2 regions of the Pantoea sp. X-Soil-TKNS-1279 genome follow, and region 2 is predicted to be linked to the other one. Evidence: predicted binding sites of a transcription regulator. Region 2 holds the regulator's gene; the other holds the start of a gene.

Region 1 (8,694 bases), 1.2 Mb from region 2:
AACGCCGATTTCGCCTGGCAGGAAGCCAGCGATCTGCCCTCACTACAACGATGGTTTGAACGTTTCGATGCGGCCACCCGTCTGCGTTTTCTTAGTTGGATGAAAACCTTACGCGCAAGTTGATAGGAACGAAACGCCAGGGGTAAACTCGAGCATCACTTAACCTAGCCCGAGAAGAGTCAGGAAGCCCTATGGAGCAGACCGTTCGTACCCTCAATATTCAGAAACACATTGCCCTCGTCGCCCACGATCATTGCAAAGCCTCGCTGTTGGACTGGGTCCAGAAGAACCAAAGCGCACTACAGTCGCATGTATTATATGCCACCGGCACCACTGGTAATCTGATCAATCGCCACACCGGCCTTGAGGTGAACGCAATGCTGAGCGGCCCAATGGGCGGCGACCAGCAGGTAGGCGCATTGATTTCCGAAGGGAAAATTGATGTGCTGTTCTTCTTCTGGGATCCGCTCAATGCCGTGCCGCACGACCCGGATGTCAAAGCACTGCTGCGTCTGGCAACGGTATGGAACATTCCGGTTGCCACCAACCGCTCCACCGCAGATTTCCTGATCCAGTCACCGCTGTTTGCCAGCGAAGTCGAGATTCAGATCCCTGATTATCCGCGTTACCTGGCTGAACGCCTGAAGTCGTAATGCCTCAGGCCTTCCTGCTCTGCGGTACGCCTAAATCGCGGAAATGATCGACAAACACGGAAGGCCGTTCCTTATCGAACAATAACCAAACTTGCTGACGTGCACGCGTCAGCGCCACATACGCCAGGCGGCGTTCTTCCGCGTCCGGGAACGCTTCTGGTTGCGGTAACAATCCCTGTTCCATGATCGACTCGCGAGCGGCAGCCGGGAAACCATCACGGCCTTCATGCAGGCCCAGCACAATAACAAAATCCGCCTGCTGCCCCTTGCTGGCATGGATGGTCATGAAATCCAGATGCAGCTTCGGCCAACGGGTTTTGGCTTTATCCAGCACCTCAGGCCGCAGGTGATGGTAGCGTGCCAGCAGCAGCACCCGCTCATCGGGTTTCACATAACCACTCAATTTATCGAGTAACGCTTCTAGTTGTTCCTGCGCCAGCAATATCACCGATTTTTTATTGCCTTTAGTCAGGCTATTCAGTGGCTTGTTCAGCTGATGTGGATTTTGTTGCACGAATCGGTTGGCGATCTCACCGATGCGATCATTGAATCGGTAGGTGGTATCCAACACACAGCGATCACCTTCGCCGAAATAGTGATGGAAGGCGGTAGTCAGACTCATCTCTGCACCGCTAAAACGATAGATGGCTTGCCAATCGTCACCGACAGCAAACAGTGAGGTTCGCTTATTTTGTTGGCGCAGTGCCGTCAGCAAGGCGGCACGCTGCGGTGAGATATCCTGAAACTCATCCACCAGAATATGCTTCCACGGACTGATAAAGCGTCCCTTATCCAGAATAGCGATTGCCTGATGAATCAGGCCGGAAAAATCGACCGCGCCCTCGTCTTTTAACGCACTTTTCCAGGCTTTCAGGATCGGTGCCATCAACTTAACGCGTTTGCTAAATTGATCGCGTTGCTCCTCAGGTACATCGGCGATCATAGCGGCCTGTGCACCGCCATGCATACGCATCAACCCCAGCCAGCGCTCCAGACGGGATGCCAAACGCTGTGCCAGTTTATCATCCTGCCAAAATGGCCCTTCGGCAACGTCCCACTCCAGTTCTTCCTGCAACCACTGACGCCAACCACTGGCCTGCGCCTTTTTGCTGCTGCATTGTTCACGCCAGCTCTCAATTAACAACTGACGACGGGCTTTGCTGTCGCTTTCCAGTTTGCTGATGACAGGCTGTTTATTGCTGCCTTCACGAATAATGTGCAGCGCCAGCGCGTGAAAAGTGCGCGCCTGAATCGCGCTTTCACCCAGCCGCGACTGGATGCGATCGTTCATCTCGTCTGCCGCCTGACGCCCAAATGCCAGCAGCAGAATCTGCTCCGGCTGCGCCAGTTTACGCTGCAACAACCAGCCAGCACGCGCCACCAGCACCGACGTTTTTCCACTTCCCGCCCCGGCTAGCACCAGTAACGCGTCTTCACCATTCACCACCGCCTCACACTGCGAAGGATTGAGCGGCGTCGTTTCAACCGTGGAGAAAAAGGTCTGGTACTCCTGCAAGATTTTTGCTGTCCACTCACGGTTGCGCTGGCGAATCGCCGTTTCACCCTGATTCAGCCATTGCTGACAGAACTGCCACAATTCGCGACAATTCTCGAACTTGTCCAGCCGTGATAGCGGTAACGGTAAGGCAGAAAACTGCCGGGCAATGTTTTCTTTTACCGTCTGGAGTTCGCTTCGCTTTAGCCAACGGTCCTGGCTGGTAAACGCGAAAATCTCCTGCTGTAACCCGGTCAGCACCCCGACACAAACCTCGCTCATCTCCTGGCTCCATTGCTGCCAGGCTTGTTGCAGGTAATGAAAAAAGCGCTGCGTTTCCTGCCATTCCGTACCGTGCAACCGCACCACTTTCTCGTCTGGCAGCAAAAATTCCAGCTCGCCCCACACCAACCCACGCTTACAGGCGATATCCAATAATTGATTGAAAGGGATCAGGTATTCGTGACGATCGCCGCTGACTTCCACTCCGGCTTCCAGCAGACGTACGCGATTATAAGGGTGCTGAGCCAGACGTTTACCCATTGATGTTGCTTTCAGTTCCATGTCCGCACCGTGTTCAGCAAGAGGATTATCGCGCAGTTTACCTGTCAGACCCTTGACGCTCCAGCCTTAAAACAGGCTAAACTGGGCAACACATATTGCGGATTGCAAAAGGAAAATCGTGTTATGCGCACCTTGCTCAACATTCTCAACTTTGTGCTGGGTGGCGTTTTCACCACCCTGAGCTGGTTACTGGCTACGCTGGTCAGCATTGTTCTCATCTTCACATTGCCATTGACGCGTTCCTGCTGGGAGATCACTAAACTCTCGCTGCTGCCATTTGGCAATGAAGCGGTTCATGTCGATGTACTGCGACCAGACAGTAAAAATCAGGTGATGAACGCCGGAGGCACTTTTCTTAACCTCTTCTGGCTGGTGTTTTTCGGCTGGTGGCTGTGCCTGATGCACATCTCTGCGGGTATCGTGCAGTGCCTGACTATCATCGGGATTCCTGTTGGCATTGCTAATTTCAAGATTGCCGCCATTGCCCTGTGGCCCGTGGGACGACGCGTTGTTTCAGTTGAAGAAGCGCAGGCGGCACGGGAAGCCAACGCTCGTCGCCGTTACTGAGACTATGCCATGATGCCTGAAGCCTTACCCGGCTGGCGCCGTTATCTGTTTAACAGCAGCTTGCGCTATTTGTTGCGCATTTTTTTCGCCCTTGCCGGTTGTGCCGCCGTTCCGTGGTGGTTACAGCAAATTGAGTGGACGATCCCCCTCACCCTCGGCGTGGTTGCCGCTGCATTGGCCGATCTTGACGATCGCCTGGCAGGCCGCCTGCGCAATCTATTGATTACGCTGATCTGCTTTTGTATCGCATCGGTATCCGTCGAATTACTGTTTCCCCACCCCTGGGCATTCGTCCTCGGCCTGGCGCTCTCAACCTGGGGATTTATTCTGTTGGGTGCCCTGGGGCAGCGTTATGCCACTATCGCCTTTGGTGCATTGCTTATCGCGGTGTATACCATGCTCGGCGTAGGTTTGTTTCCACAGTGGTGGATGCAACCAACGCTGCTACTGGTGGGGGCCTTGTGGTACAACCTGCTGACCCTGGTGGGGCATGTGATGTTTCCGGTGCGTCCGGTTCAGGAGCAGTTGGCGGCCAGCTTTTCTCAGTTAGCGCGTTATCTGGATGCCAAAGCCAACTTGTTCGATCCCGATGGCGGTGAGCAGGATGATGCCAACCTGATTGCCACCGCAATGGTTAATAGCCAGTTAGTCGCCCAACTTAATCTGACGAAAAGCACTATCCAAAGCCGGTTACGCGGCGACCGGGGTTCACGCAGCACTCGCCGCAGCCTGCATTACTATTTTGTGGCGCAGGATATTCATGAGCGGGCCAGTTCCTCCCACCTGCAATATCATCAACTGCGCGATGACTGGCGCTATAACGAGGTGCTTTTTCGCTTCCAGCGACTGCTGAATATGCAGGCACAGGCATGCCGACAGTTAGCGGAGGCCATTTTTTTGCGTCAGCCCTGGCATCATGACACCCATGTCGAACGCGCCTTTGAGCGGCTGGAAACCGCACTGGAACGCTTGCAACAAAATGCCCCGGACGACGCCCATATTCGTGCGTTATTCTGGCTGCTGCGTAATTTGCGCGCCATAGATGCCCAACTGACATCGATCGAATCGGAACAAAAACTGGCACAACCTGCCCCATCCAGCGACGATAATCTTTCCAATGATGGGCCAGGCGGTTGGGCGGATATTCGGCTGCGCATTAGCCGGCATCTCACGCCAACCTCCGCCCTGTTCCGCCATGCCGTAAGAATGTCGTTGGTGTTGTGTATCGGCTACGGATTTATCCAGATCACCGGTGTACATCGCGGCTATTGGATTTTGCTTACCAGCCTGTTTGTCTGTCAGCCGAATTATAATGCCACCCGACGGCGACTGGCGTTGCGTATTGGCGGGACGCTGGCAGGGATTGCCATCGGTTTACCGGTGCTCTGGCTGGTGCCTTCCATCGAAGGACAGCTGGTATTGATTGTGCTCAGTGGTGTGCTGTTCTTCGCGTTTCGCCAGATACAATATGCTCAGGCAACGCTCTTCATTACCCTGCTGGTGCTCCTCTGCTTCAATCTGTTGGGAGAGGGCTTTGAAGTCGCCCTGCCGCGTGTGGTGGATACGTTGCTGGGGTGCGGCTTAGCCTGGCTTGCTGTCGCTTTCGTCTGGCCAGACTGGCGCTTCCGCCAGTTGCCTGCGGTAGCCGAGCGTACGCTCAATGCTAACTGCCGATACCTTGATGCCATTATGGAGCAATATCATCAGGGCAAGGATAATCGTCTGGCTTATCGTGTTGCGCGGCGAGATGCGCACAATGCCGATGCCGAACTGGCCTCGGTGGTGTCAAATATGAGCAATGAAGCCCGTCATCAGCAATCATTACGTGAAAACGCCTTTCGGTTACTTTGTCTGAATCACTCCTTTCTCAGCTATATATCCGCGCTGGGCGCTCATCGGGTCAGGTTAAATGACACCCGACTATTAACGTTGCTGGATGATGCGGTGTGCTTTGTTGATGATGTTTTGCAAATTGAACGCGTCAGCGATGCTGAGGCAACGCAGATGCAGCAGACCCTGCTGCATCGACTGGCGGAAATGAAATCCAGCCCGGAGACGCAAGCTCCGTTAGTTTTGCAGCAGTTGGGATTATTAATCGCGCTGTTACCTGAAATTGCGCGCCTACGCCGCACCCTCGCAGCAGATTGAACCGCTGTTAGCGGAGCGTTTTTTGATACCACGCGCATAACTCCTCCCGGACCTCACGAGGCAATGCCGCCTCGTGATGGCCCGAAATCGCTCCCTCGAGAGCCAGCAGCGTCTTCAGGCCGATATGCTTATTGATGGTGCGAAGTTTCAGCCAACTTTTCTTGGCACCTGTTTCACACAGATGTTTGACCGAGCAGATGCCGACCTTATGTAGCATCATTTCCATACGCAGGCTGAGATTGGGCAAATCCTTCAGCCGCAGTGAGACATAACGGGTTTGCAACTCCTCACGCGCAGCGTGTAGCGCCCCAGAGGATAGCCGCATTAACTGTTCCGGTTCCTGCCAAAGACGCTTGTCGACTTTGTAATAACTCAGTGTCACCGGTATACCGCGTTTACTGTATATCAGCGGCTCCATCGGGCATTGCGTCGCATAGGTCGTCACCGCTTCACAGGCACGTAGATAAAGCGCATCTTCATTGATAAACGCAAAGACAACCTTTTCCACTGAGAGCGTATAACCACCAAACTGCGTGCGGGATTCAATTTCGCCTAGCGCGGCTAATTGTGCTTTCGATTGTTCGACGATTGGGTGAGATTTTTTCATCCTGATACCTTCCTGAATTCCTTTTACCAGAACTGTCCTAATAAATACTTCATGTATTCATCAGGTTAGAAGATATTGAAAACGTTCCAGCTGTTCAATGAATAAATGCATTCGAGGTGAAAATTTGTCCGATTTTGCGAGACGTTTTCAGAAATTGAGGTTGATCTTTATCCAGGAACTCATTACTGTATATTCATACAGTTCATTACTGAGTGATTAAATTATGCGTACTCAATTCTCTGGCACCGCTGATCGTTCTCACCGTTTTGCGACTTCAGACGTAGCGCAACCTTCTTTGGGTGGCATTACAGAACTTCGCTACAGCGAGCAACCTGGCATGATGCAATTACTGCTGCTGCCGGTGCTAAAACAATTGAGCTTACAATCACGCTGGCAGCTGTGGTTAACGCCTGCACATAAGCTGAATCGCCATTGGATGCAACAATCTGGTTTGCCGCTGGAAAAGAGCATGCACATCACTGAATCTGAACGCTACAGTACGGTTGAAAGCATGGTTAAAGCTCTGCGCACCGGTAACTATAGCGTCGTGCTGGCGTGGATCCCTTATGAGCTGAATGATGATGAACGTCGTGAACTCAAACAGGCTGCTGCTGAAGGGGAAGCTTTGGGTTTGGTGATGCGTCCTCAGGGACACGATGGGGTTTTGTGCAGACAACCATCTGCGTCAAAAATTCCCTCAGATTTGTTTCATTAAGTAAAATTAGGATTTTTCTCACGCTGTTTTTTGCGGAAGTTGACGCTAAGCCACTGATTCTTGTCCCGCCAGCTTAGACAATGGCTTAGCCGATTTTTTCATTTCTGATCACGAAGATTATGCCGTGTCAATTGTTAAAATGTGTGTATAAATCCCTGTTTTTTTATCGCCTGGCGTCACATCATACTTGTAACTTTCCAATCTCGTTGTAGACTTTACCTCGCCAGGGTGCTCAATAACCTCCGTTTTTTCGGTAGAGTCATAAGCGAGCGTTTTGACCCGGCGAAGGATTAAACCAAGAGCAAACTATTTTTGCTCATTGCCTATTTGGATGATAACGAGGCGCAAAATGAAAAAGACAGCTATCGCAATTGCAGTGGCACTGGCTGGCTTCGCTACCGTAGCGCAGGCCGCTCCTAAAGATGACACCTGGTATACCGGTGCTAAACTGGGCTGGTCTCAGTATCACGATACTGGTTACTACGGTAACGGTTATGAGAACAACAACGGTCCGACTCACGAAAGTCAACTGGGCGCAGGTGCATTCCTGGGCTACCAGGCTAACCCGTACCTGGGCTTCGAGCTGGGCTACGACTGGCTGGGCCGTATGCCGAACAAAGGCAGCGTGACTAACGGCGCGTTCAAAGCACAAGGCGTTCAGCTGGCTGCTAAACTGAGCTACCCGATCACTGACGACCTGGACGTGTACACCCGTCTGGGCGGCATGGTATGGCGTGCTGACTCAACTCAGACCAACCCGACTACTGGCCGCATCAGCGACCACGACACCGGCGTTTCTCCGCTGGCTGCTGTTGGTGTTGAATACGCACTGACCAAAAACTGGGCTACTCGTCTGGACTACCAGTGGGTTAACAACATCGGCGACGCAGGCACCGTTGGCGCACGCCCTGACAACAGCATGCTGAGCGTCGGTGTTTCTTACCGTTTCGGTCAGGACGAAGCTGCTGCACCGGTTGTTGCTCCGACTCCGGCCCCAGCTCCGGTTGTTGAAACCAAGCGTTTCACCCTGAAGTCTGACGTTCTGTTCAACTTCAACAAAGCAACCCTGAAGCCGGAAGGTCAGCAGGCTCTGGATCAGCTGTACAGCCAGCTGAGCTCACTGGACCCGAAAGACGGTTCAGTCGTGGTTCTGGGCTTCACCGACCGTATCGGTTCAGAGCAGTACAACCAGAAACTGTCTGAGAAACGTGCTCAGTCTGTTGTCGACTACCTGGTATCTAAAGGTATCCCGTCCAACAAAATCTCTGCACGTGGCATGGGCAAATCTAACCCGGTTACTGGCAACACCTGTGACAGCGTGAAAGGCCGCAACGCCCTGATCGACTGCCTGGCGCCGGACCGTCGCGTTGAAATCGACGTGAAAGGTATCAAAGACGTGGTAACTCAGCCGCAGGCTTAAGTTTTCGCGTAATAAAAACCCCGCTTCGGCGGGGTTTTTTTATACCTGGCAGACGGCAACCAATAGATTACTCGCTACCTGCATCACCTTTACCCAGAATAGCCTGTAAGTCCTGCTTCAGTGTCGACATCTGGCTGGCATACTTCTCTTTGCGTTCCGCATCTTCAATCAACTGCACAATCGTTTCAGAAAGCGTGCTGCTGCGACGCTGCGCCAGTCCTGCCAGCCGTTGCCACACCAGATATTCCAAATCGATTGATTTCTTCCTGGTATGCTGGTGCTCCGCATTAAAGTGGCGCTTACGACGAGCACGGATCGTCTGCTTAAGACGGTTTTCCAAATCCGGATGAATATGCTGGTCAATCCATGCGTTGACTTCGACAGGGCTATTCTCCATCGTCAACAGCAGGTCTACCGCGGCCTGAGCAGCACTCAGCTCCAGATGACGGGTGATCAGCTCACCTTCCCGATGCTTTTTCACCAGGTATTTCCACTTCCATCCACTTTCAAGATTTTCGAGCTGCT
Region 2 (8,694 bases):
TGGGTTTCGCACTGAGAATCGAGAAGGTGATGGCAAAACGCTGGAGCGTTTCACGGATACCCGCCGCCAGTAGTTGTAGCGTGCGATAGCGCGCGGTGGTCATTTGTACCTGACCGTTTTGTTGCGTGATCAGACCCTGACGCGCCATCTCGTTGCACAGCGACTGAATCAGCTCAGGCAACTCATTGTTGCTCCAGCGCAGGAACAGTTCACTCTTCAGCATCGGATAGACCAGCGCGACCTGACGCAACAATTCAGCTTCACTGATTTCACGATGCTGCTGCACAATCGCGGCAATCAGCGACGGCATCACCAGCATGTGTTGAATGTTGTTGCGATAGTAGGTCATCAACACTGCCTGCTCACGCGGCAGGATGATGATGTCACCGATATTATCTTGCTCAGTCTCGAACTTATTCATGCCCATCGCGTGATCCAGCAGGGCTTCAGCGCTGAGATTCGGCACCGTGGCTTCCGGTGAGTAGGGCACATTGCGCAGCAATTGGGTGTAACACTCCAGTTGCTCAATGAGCTGTTCGCGGGTCAGCGAACGCTGACGAGAAGCCAGTAACGCGGTGACGCACAGGTTCATGGCATTGGCGGCACCCGCATCGTTAATCCGCACCATCAGGCGGTTGGCGATGTCATTCACTGCGGGGTTCATCCACGCCTGACGCTGCGGCTCGATCGGATCAATCGCCTCGCGCCATTCCGGCACATGTTTGTTCAGATAGTTCACCAACGGCAGGGGTTCACCGAAGTTCACATAACCCTGGCCAAGATTGCGCAGCTTACGCAGGCCGCGCACCATCTGCATAAAGCCTTCTTTTTCTTTCGCTGCACCACGCAGTTCTTTGGCATAGGTGCCGACTTCCATCACATGTTCGTAGCCAATATAAATCGGCACGAAGGTGATGGGACGGCTACCGCCGCGTAGCAATGCCTGCAATGTCATCGACAGCGTGCCGGTTTTTGGTTCCAGCAAGCGGCCAGTACGTGAGCGCCCGCCTTCCACAAAGTACTCAACCGAATAACCGCGATTAAACAACTCGCCCAGATATTCACGGAAGACCGTAGAGTAAAGCTTGTTGCCCTTGAAGGTGCGGCGAATAAAGAACGCGCCAAGGCGACGGAAAATCGGCCCGGCGGGCCAGAAATTCAGATTGATACCTGCGGCGATGTGCGGCGGCACCAGTCCCTGATGGTAGAGAACGTAGGAAAGCAGCAAGTAATCCATGTGGCTACGATGGCAGGGGACATAAACAATCTCATGTCCATCCTGTGCCAACTGGCGCACTCGCTCGCCACCATTCACGTTGATCCCCTGATAGAGACGACTCCACATCCAGCCCATCACGCGATCGGTGACGCGGATAGCTTCATACGAGAAGTCGGCAGCAATCTCTTCCATCAATTCGACGGCGTTTTGCTGTGCTTTCTCGTGGGAAATCTTTTTGCTGCGCGCCTCGTCTTCCACCGCTTTTTCAATCGCTTTCGATTGCAGCAGCTTATTAAACAGATCCTGGCGGGCGGGCAAGCGCGGGCCAATCGCAGCCAGACGCTGGCGGGCGAAGTGGATCCGCGCCACGCGTGCCAGCTTCTGGGCTATCGACTTATCCGTACCGTGTTCGGTCGCCATCTGGCGCAGTGAAACGGTCGGCGAAAAGCGCACAAAGCTATCGCGACCATGCCAGAGAATGGCGAAGAATTTCTGCACACCGTTCAGAATACGCAGGTGAGGGGTGGATTCTCCCTGAACTTCACGTCCTGGTGCACGTCCAAACATCACCGATACTGGCAGCATCTGTACATCCAGCTCCGGGTTGCTGCGGTGCAGATCAAGGTAGTCATGGAACAGCTTTACGGACTCCAGATTCGGCACGAAATACGGGAAAACACGCGGTCCATCGTGGATAAACACATGTCGCGGCAGCAATGAGCCGTCAATTTCCAGCGGTGCGAGCGGATCCGGCAGATCGTGTTTCAGACACTGCGAACGCAGTGTGAGGAGATCGGCCTTGGAATCATAAGGCAGTACATACAGGATAGGCCGCGTCGGATCCAGTCCATGCTCGGACACGGGATCGGCGGGAATGGCCTTACTCTTTACCAAAATGGAGAGTGGTAAATTCAATAATTTATAATAAAGTTTACGCCAACCTGACATAGACAACTTCAAGCCTCTTGTTAGCAAAGCGCGGCAAGCATACCAGAATGCGCCGCGAAAATCTGTGGCTGCACCACTCCGGCTGCCCAGACATTGACGTCAAAACGAGTAAAGGGTTCAACGACATGGCAAATAACGTCACCGGTTTTCTCAGGATAGTGAAAGCAGCCGGTTATTCCTGGCAGGGATTGCGCGCTGCCTGGACACATGAAGCAGCGTTTCGCCAGGAAGCTATTGCCGCATTAGTGGCAATTATAGTGGCGTGCTGGCTGGATGTTGATGCTATTTCCCGCGTACTCATGATTGGTTCCGTAGTGCTGGTGGTCATTGTTGAGATCCTGAATAGCGCCATTGAAGCCGTTGTCGACCGCATTGGTCAGGAACGCCATCCGCTGGCTGGACGCGCGAAAGACATGGGATCGGCCGCCGTGTTGCTGGCTATTTTACTGGCGCTGTTTGTCTGGATCGCGCTGCTTTGGTCACATTTGCGATAAGGATTCCGGATTCATCAACTCGCTGATTTTTCCCTCAGTTTTGGTTTCCATTTCACCAATACCTGTATATACTCACAGCGACTGTATAAACAACCAGGGGGCGGGATGAAAGCGTTAACCAGCAGGCAGCAACAGGTCTATGATCTGATTCGCGACCATATTAACCAGACGGGCATGCCGCCAACGCGTGCGGAAATTGCTTCGCAGCTGGGCTTCCGCTCACCTAATGCGGCAGAAGAACACCTGAAAGCATTAGCGCGTAAAGGCGTTATTGAGATCGTTTCCGGCGCTTCGCGCGGCATTCGTTTATTGATGGAAGAAGAAGCCAGTGAGGGGCTGCCATTGGTTGGCCGTGTCGCTGCGGGTGAACCTTTGCTGGCGCAGGAGCACATTGAAGCGCACTACCAGGTCGATGCTAACCTGTTCAAACCCAGCGCTGATTTCCTGCTACGTGTCAGCGGCATGTCGATGAAAGATATCGGCATTATGGATGGTGATCTGCTGGCGGTACACAAAACACAGGAAGTGCGTAACGGCCAGGTTGTCGTCGCACGTATCGATGATGAAGTCACGGTGAAGCGCTGGAAAAAGCAGGGCGCAATTGTGCAACTGCTGCCGGAAAACAGCGACTTCCAGCCGATTGTTGTTGATACCCGCGAACAATCCCTGACGGTCGAAGGGCTGGCGGTAGGCATTGTGCGTAACGGCGAGTGGCTCTGATACCTTGATTCCCCCTGCTACGGCAGCCTTCTGTGCTGCCGTGGTTTTATTCTCTGACAAGACGGTAGTGCAGCAAACCGGGACGGGCTGATGCAGCTGTTTTCCTCCTCTGACAAAGCACTCTGGCGGCTGGCGCTGCCTATGATTCTCTCCAATATCACTGTTCCGCTACTTGGCGTGGTTGATACCGCCGTCATTGGTCATCTCGATAGTCCCATTTATCTCGGCGGTGTGGCGGTTGGCACCACGGCGACCAGTTTCATCTTTATGTTGCTGCTGTTTTTACGTATGAGCACCACCGGGCTGACTGCTCAGGCATTTGGTGCTGGCAACAAAAAGGCACTGGCTCGGGCGCTTACCCAGCCTTTACTCATTGCCCTGGTGGCCGGTGTGCTGTTTATTTTGCTGCGCACGCCAGTCAGTAATCTGGCAGCGGTGCTGATGGGTGGCAGCCAGGAGGTCCAACAGCAGGCGCAATTGTTCATTCAGATTCGCTGGCTGAGCGCTCCCGCCACGCTGGCAAACCTGGTCATCCTCGGTTGGTTGTTGGGGGTGCAATATGCGCGTGCGCCAGTGGTGCTACTGGTGGTGGGGAATTTGGTCAATATCCTGTTGGATCTGGCGTTTGTGTTGGGGCTGCATTGGGGCGTAGCAGGTGCCGCAGCAGCAACGGCACTGGCTGAATATACGACCCTTGCCGTCGGATTATGGATGGTGGCGCGTGTATTGAAGCTGCGCGGAATTGATTTGGCGATGCTGCGGGAGAGTTGGCGCGGTGATGCTGCTCGTCTGTTTCGCCTCAATCGCGACATTATGTTGCGCTCCTTCCTGCTACAAATCTGCTTTGCTTCCCTGACGATACTCGGTGCACGTATTGGCCCGGATGTGGTAGCGGTCAATGCGGTGCTGTTGATGTTTCTGACTTTCACCGCGTATGCACAGGATGGCTTTGCTTATGCGGTTGAAGCGTGTTCTGGTGAAGCCGTCGGTGCCAAAGATCGCAGCCGGCTATTGCTGATCTGGCATGCTGCCTGCCGTCAGGCGGGGTTGGTCGCGCTGCTGTTTGCGGCGATTTATGCGTTATTTGGCACCCATATCGTGGCCCTGCTGACTTCACTGGAAGCATTACGCGATGCGGCCGATCGCTATCTGCTATGGCAGGTAGTGATGCCGTTAGTGGGCGTGTGGTGCTACCTGTTGGATGGCATGTTTATCGGGGCAACGCGCGGCCGGGAAATGCGTAACAGCATGGCGCTGGCGGCGCTCGGTTATGGCCTGTCATTACTGACGCTTCCCTGGTTAGGTAATCATGGATTGTGGCTGGCGGTGACGGTGTTTCTGGCCGTGCGTGGAATAACGCTCTGGTTCGTCTGGCGTCGTCACTGGCGTCATGACAGCTGGTTCGCAAACAGTTAACTATGATGCTTTGAATACAGAATAATCCGTAAGTGTGCTAACCATTCCGCAATGTCTACTATAATTATCCTTGTCGGCGCGAATGAGTGGCGCTTTATGTTGGTTTTACCCGCTGGCGTTGGGTATTCCACCACTATCACTCGACATAACATGGAGAAAGGTTATGAACAAAGACGAAGTGAGCGGAAACTGGAAACAATTCAAAGGGAAAGTGAAAGAAAAATGGGGCAAGCTGACGGATGACGATATGACGGTCATTGAAGGGAAACGCGATCAGCTTGTCGGGAAAATTCAGGAACGCTACGGCTATGCAAAAGATCAGGCCGAGCGAGAAGTTAAAGACTGGGAAAGTCACAACAAGGATTATCGCTGGTAACGGACCCGTTTAAGGACGATGCTCCTGCCCTCCGATCGTGATGATCGGGCTGGCACAGGGATGTGCCATCTATCCTTTTTTACCCCGCTTCTTACTTTCCACCTGATGATCGTGCTCACAGCTTTCGTGATGCGTACAGGCTTCTACTTCAACACAATTTTCACACAGACCGTGTGCTTCTATGACGCTGTGTCGCAAGGAAAAACCGGCCTGTTCGGCCAGGCCTGCAATGATCTTTTCCACGCCATGCGCGTGCTTTTCACTGACTGCGGCACAACGATCGCACACCAGCATGACTGAGGTATGTGCCGGTTCATCGAAATGATGGCAAACCACGTAGCTGTTATTGGACTCCACACGATGGATAAAACCCTGCTCCAGCAGGAAGTCCAGTGCACGGTAAATAGTGGGGGGTTTTGCCTGGGGCTCACTGACACGCAACTGATCCAGCAAATCATAGGCGCTGATCGATCCATTCTGTTCTGCCATCAGGCGCAGCACCTCGGCGCGTTGTGAGGTCAGACGTACACCGCGTTGCAGACAGAGTGTCTCTGCCTGAGTAAGCAGTTGGTCGGGCGACAGATTTGACATAAGCGTTCTCCTGGTTGCGAGTGATGTTATTTTATCACACAAATTTTTACGCTGCTGTGATTGCTTTTTCTTCTTAACTCTCTCAATAAAATTTCATTTTTTCATCAGGTTAGCCGCGCAATTTTTCGCAGACTCTTCTCACCCTGTCACCATTGATTCTGCTTGCTCTGACCTCATTACAGAGGCTTATCATTTTTTGCTTTGCAACTCACCGACTTAGCGACTAAGGTTCAAAAGGTCTTAAGTAATATCTGGTCTTAATTTAAATGCCGTTTATTTTTTTGCATAAATACACGACAGATTGACGCTTCAGCAGTCAATTCTGCGAATAGCAGTGCTATTTCCTTTCATTTCACAGCAATAAATCGTTAGCCCAGGTTCACAATAAGGGGCTGGTAAATTGTTTCGTCGATGACGTGGTCACGACTTTTAAAGGTGATGGCAGGCAAATGGTGAAGACATTATTCAGACGCAAAAGTGTTGGTTATATTGTTGTTTTGAATGCAGTATTTCTTTCCTCTTCGGCCCTGGCCGCAGGTACCTGGTACGACGCTCGTAACGATGCAATGGGGGGGACAGGGGTCGCTTCTTCCACCTGGAGTTCTGCGGTACTGGCAAACCCGGCTTTGATGACCAAAGCAAAACCTGATGATGACGTGAGTATTATTTTCCCGTCAGCCGGGATACAGGTTACTGATAAAGACAAACTGATTAATCGTGTTGATGACATCACGGACACCGTCGACCGTTATCAGAATGTGATTGATAACTTAACCTTCCAGGACTACCTCAACGGCTATCCAGAACTTAAAGCCGCGGCGGGTGATATGGCAAACCAGTTGCGCGATCTGCGTGGCAACAAAGCAGACGGCTCAGCAGGCGTTGCGCTGGCTGTTACGGTGCCCAATGAAACGCTGCCCTTCGCGTTTGTCACCAAAGCCTACGGTACTGCACACATCCGTGCGAACGTGTCACAAAGCGATATTGATTATCTGCAAGGGGTTGCGGATGGCACTGTCATTCCAGTGCCGGGTGATGAGGATAAGTTGACCTCCAGCGCCAACGGTCTGGCGGCATTAGTGACAGATTACGGTATTGCTATGGCGCATCAGTTCAGCGTTGCCGGACATCCTGTCTCTGTAGGGATTACGCCGAAACTGCAAAAAACCTGGCTGTATAACTACACCGCCAGCGTGTACAACTACGACAAAAGTGATATCAACAACAGCCGCTACCGCAGCTCAGATACCGGTTTTAACGTTGATGCAGGTATCGCAACGGACTTTGCCGATAACTGGACGTTCGGCCTGACCGGCCAGAACCTGATTTCACGCGATATCGATACCAAAGAAGTGAATGGCTACCGTGATACGTACCAAATCCGTCCACTGGTCACCACCGGTCTGGCCTGGAACTATGGTGCCTTCACACTGACTGGCGATGTCGATTTGACACAAACCAAGCGTTTTAAATCGGAAGACAGCAGTCAATACGTTGGAGTCGGTGGGGAATATCGTGTACTGGACTGGCTGCAATTGCGGGCTGGTTATCGTGCGGATATGAAGTCAAATGACGCCAACGTGTTCACCGCCGGTTTTGGTGTGTCACCGTTTAACAATACCGTGCACCTTGATTTGGCCGGTTCGGTTGGCGACGACAATACCTGGGGTGCGATGTTGCAGCTCGGCTTTAATTTCTGATGTCTCTGCTTCATCCTGACGGGCGGCTGTGTCGCCCGTCAATCCTGTGATATCATTGCGCAGAATCTCATCACTTAACCCCGGATTTACTGCGTTTCATGACCGATACCTTCTCTTCGCAACGTTTTTCTATTGCCCCGATGCTCGACTGGACCGATCGTCACTGTCGTTATTTTCACCGTCAGCTGAGTGGTGACACGCTGCTTTACACCGAAATGGTGACAACCGGCGCGATCATTCATGGCAAGGGTGATTATCTGGCTTTTAGCGAGGATGAACATCCGGTTGCGCTGCAACTGGGTGGCAGCGATCCAGCAGCCCTGGCGCAGTGCGCGCAACTGGCGGAAGCGCGTGGTTATGATGAGATCAACCTTAATGTCGGCTGCCCGTCCGATCGCGTGCAGAATGGCCGTTTTGGTGCCTGTCTGATGGGAGAAGCGGCGCTGGTGGCGGATTGCATTAAAGCGATGCGTGACGTGGTAAGCATTCCGGTGACGGTGAAAACCCGTATCGGTATTGACGATCAGGATAGCTACGCCTTCTTGTGCGATTTCGTTGGCACTGTCGCACAGCAGGGTGGCTGTGACACGTTTATCATCCACGCCCGTAAAGCCTGGTTGTCGGGTCTTAGCCCAAAAGAGAACCGCGAGATCCCCCCGCTTGATTATCCGCGCGTCTATCAACTGAAACGTGATTTCCCCCATCTGACTATGGCGATCAATGGGGGGATCAAAACGCTGGAAGAGGCGAAAATCCACCTGCAACATATGGATGGCGTGATGATGGGGCGTGAAGCCTATCAGAATCCGGGCATTCTGACGCAGGTTGACCGTGAGTTGTTTGGTCGTGATACGCCAGCCGTAGATCCCGTGGCCGTGGTACGTAGCATGTATCCGTATATCGAGGCGGAACTGGCGAAAGGGACTTACCTTGGTCACGTCACGCGCCATATGTTGGGCCTGTTCCAGGGCATTCCGGGCGCACGCCAGTGGCGACGTTATCTTAGCGAGAATGCCCACAAACCGGGCGCTGATGTTCGCGTGCTGGAAGCGGCGCTGGTGCTGGTGGCGGATAAAATTCCCCAGGAAGCCTGATTTTTTTCTCCGTAGCGGCGCGATTAATCGCGTGGATTTTTCCTGCAACGCGCACGAAATTGCGCGATAAATCGCGTCGCTACGGGAAGGGTTCAATGGTTTTATTCACACCACTATTTGGTGAATTTCACTATTC

Evidence for each region. The regulator LexA, encoded in region 2, represses DNA repair genes until DNA is damaged. The targets are predictions, from matches to a motif close to TNCTGTATGTACATACAGNA.
Region 1: sulA (SOS-induced cell division inhibitor SulA) is a predicted target of LexA. The motif match lies at 6,218-6,237, and genes of this name have one in related genera.

Annotation. Positions count from the first base shown of each region.
Region 1 is NZ_AP035948.1:1,598,173-1,606,866, reverse strand. It holds gene AC6I8N_RS07440 (YccT family protein) at 1-123, shown strand, start outside; gene mgsA (methylglyoxal synthase) at 192-653, shown strand; gene helD (DNA helicase IV) at 658-2,712, opposite strand; gene AC6I8N_RS07425 (YccF domain-containing protein) at 2,836-3,279, shown strand; gene yccS (YccS family putative transporter) at 3,289-5,427, shown strand; gene AC6I8N_RS07415 (TfoX/Sxy family DNA transformation protein) at 5,435-6,034, opposite strand; gene sulA (SOS-induced cell division inhibitor SulA) at 6,258-6,749, shown strand; gene ompA (porin OmpA) at 7,099-8,169, shown strand; gene matP (macrodomain Ter protein MatP) at 8,237-8,694, opposite strand, start outside.
Region 2 is NZ_AP035948.1:381,043-389,736, forward strand. It holds gene plsB (glycerol-3-phosphate 1-O-acyltransferase PlsB) at 1-2,167, opposite strand, end outside; gene AC6I8N_RS01720 (diacylglycerol kinase) at 2,293-2,661, shown strand; gene lexA (transcriptional repressor LexA) at 2,767-3,381, shown strand; gene dinF (MATE family efflux transporter DinF) at 3,472-4,797, shown strand; gene AC6I8N_RS01735 (CsbD family protein) at 4,961-5,173, shown strand; gene zur (zinc uptake transcriptional repressor Zur) at 5,243-5,764, opposite strand; gene AC6I8N_RS01745 (conjugal transfer protein TraF) at 6,214-7,464, shown strand; gene dusA (tRNA dihydrouridine(20/20a) synthase DusA) at 7,563-8,558, shown strand.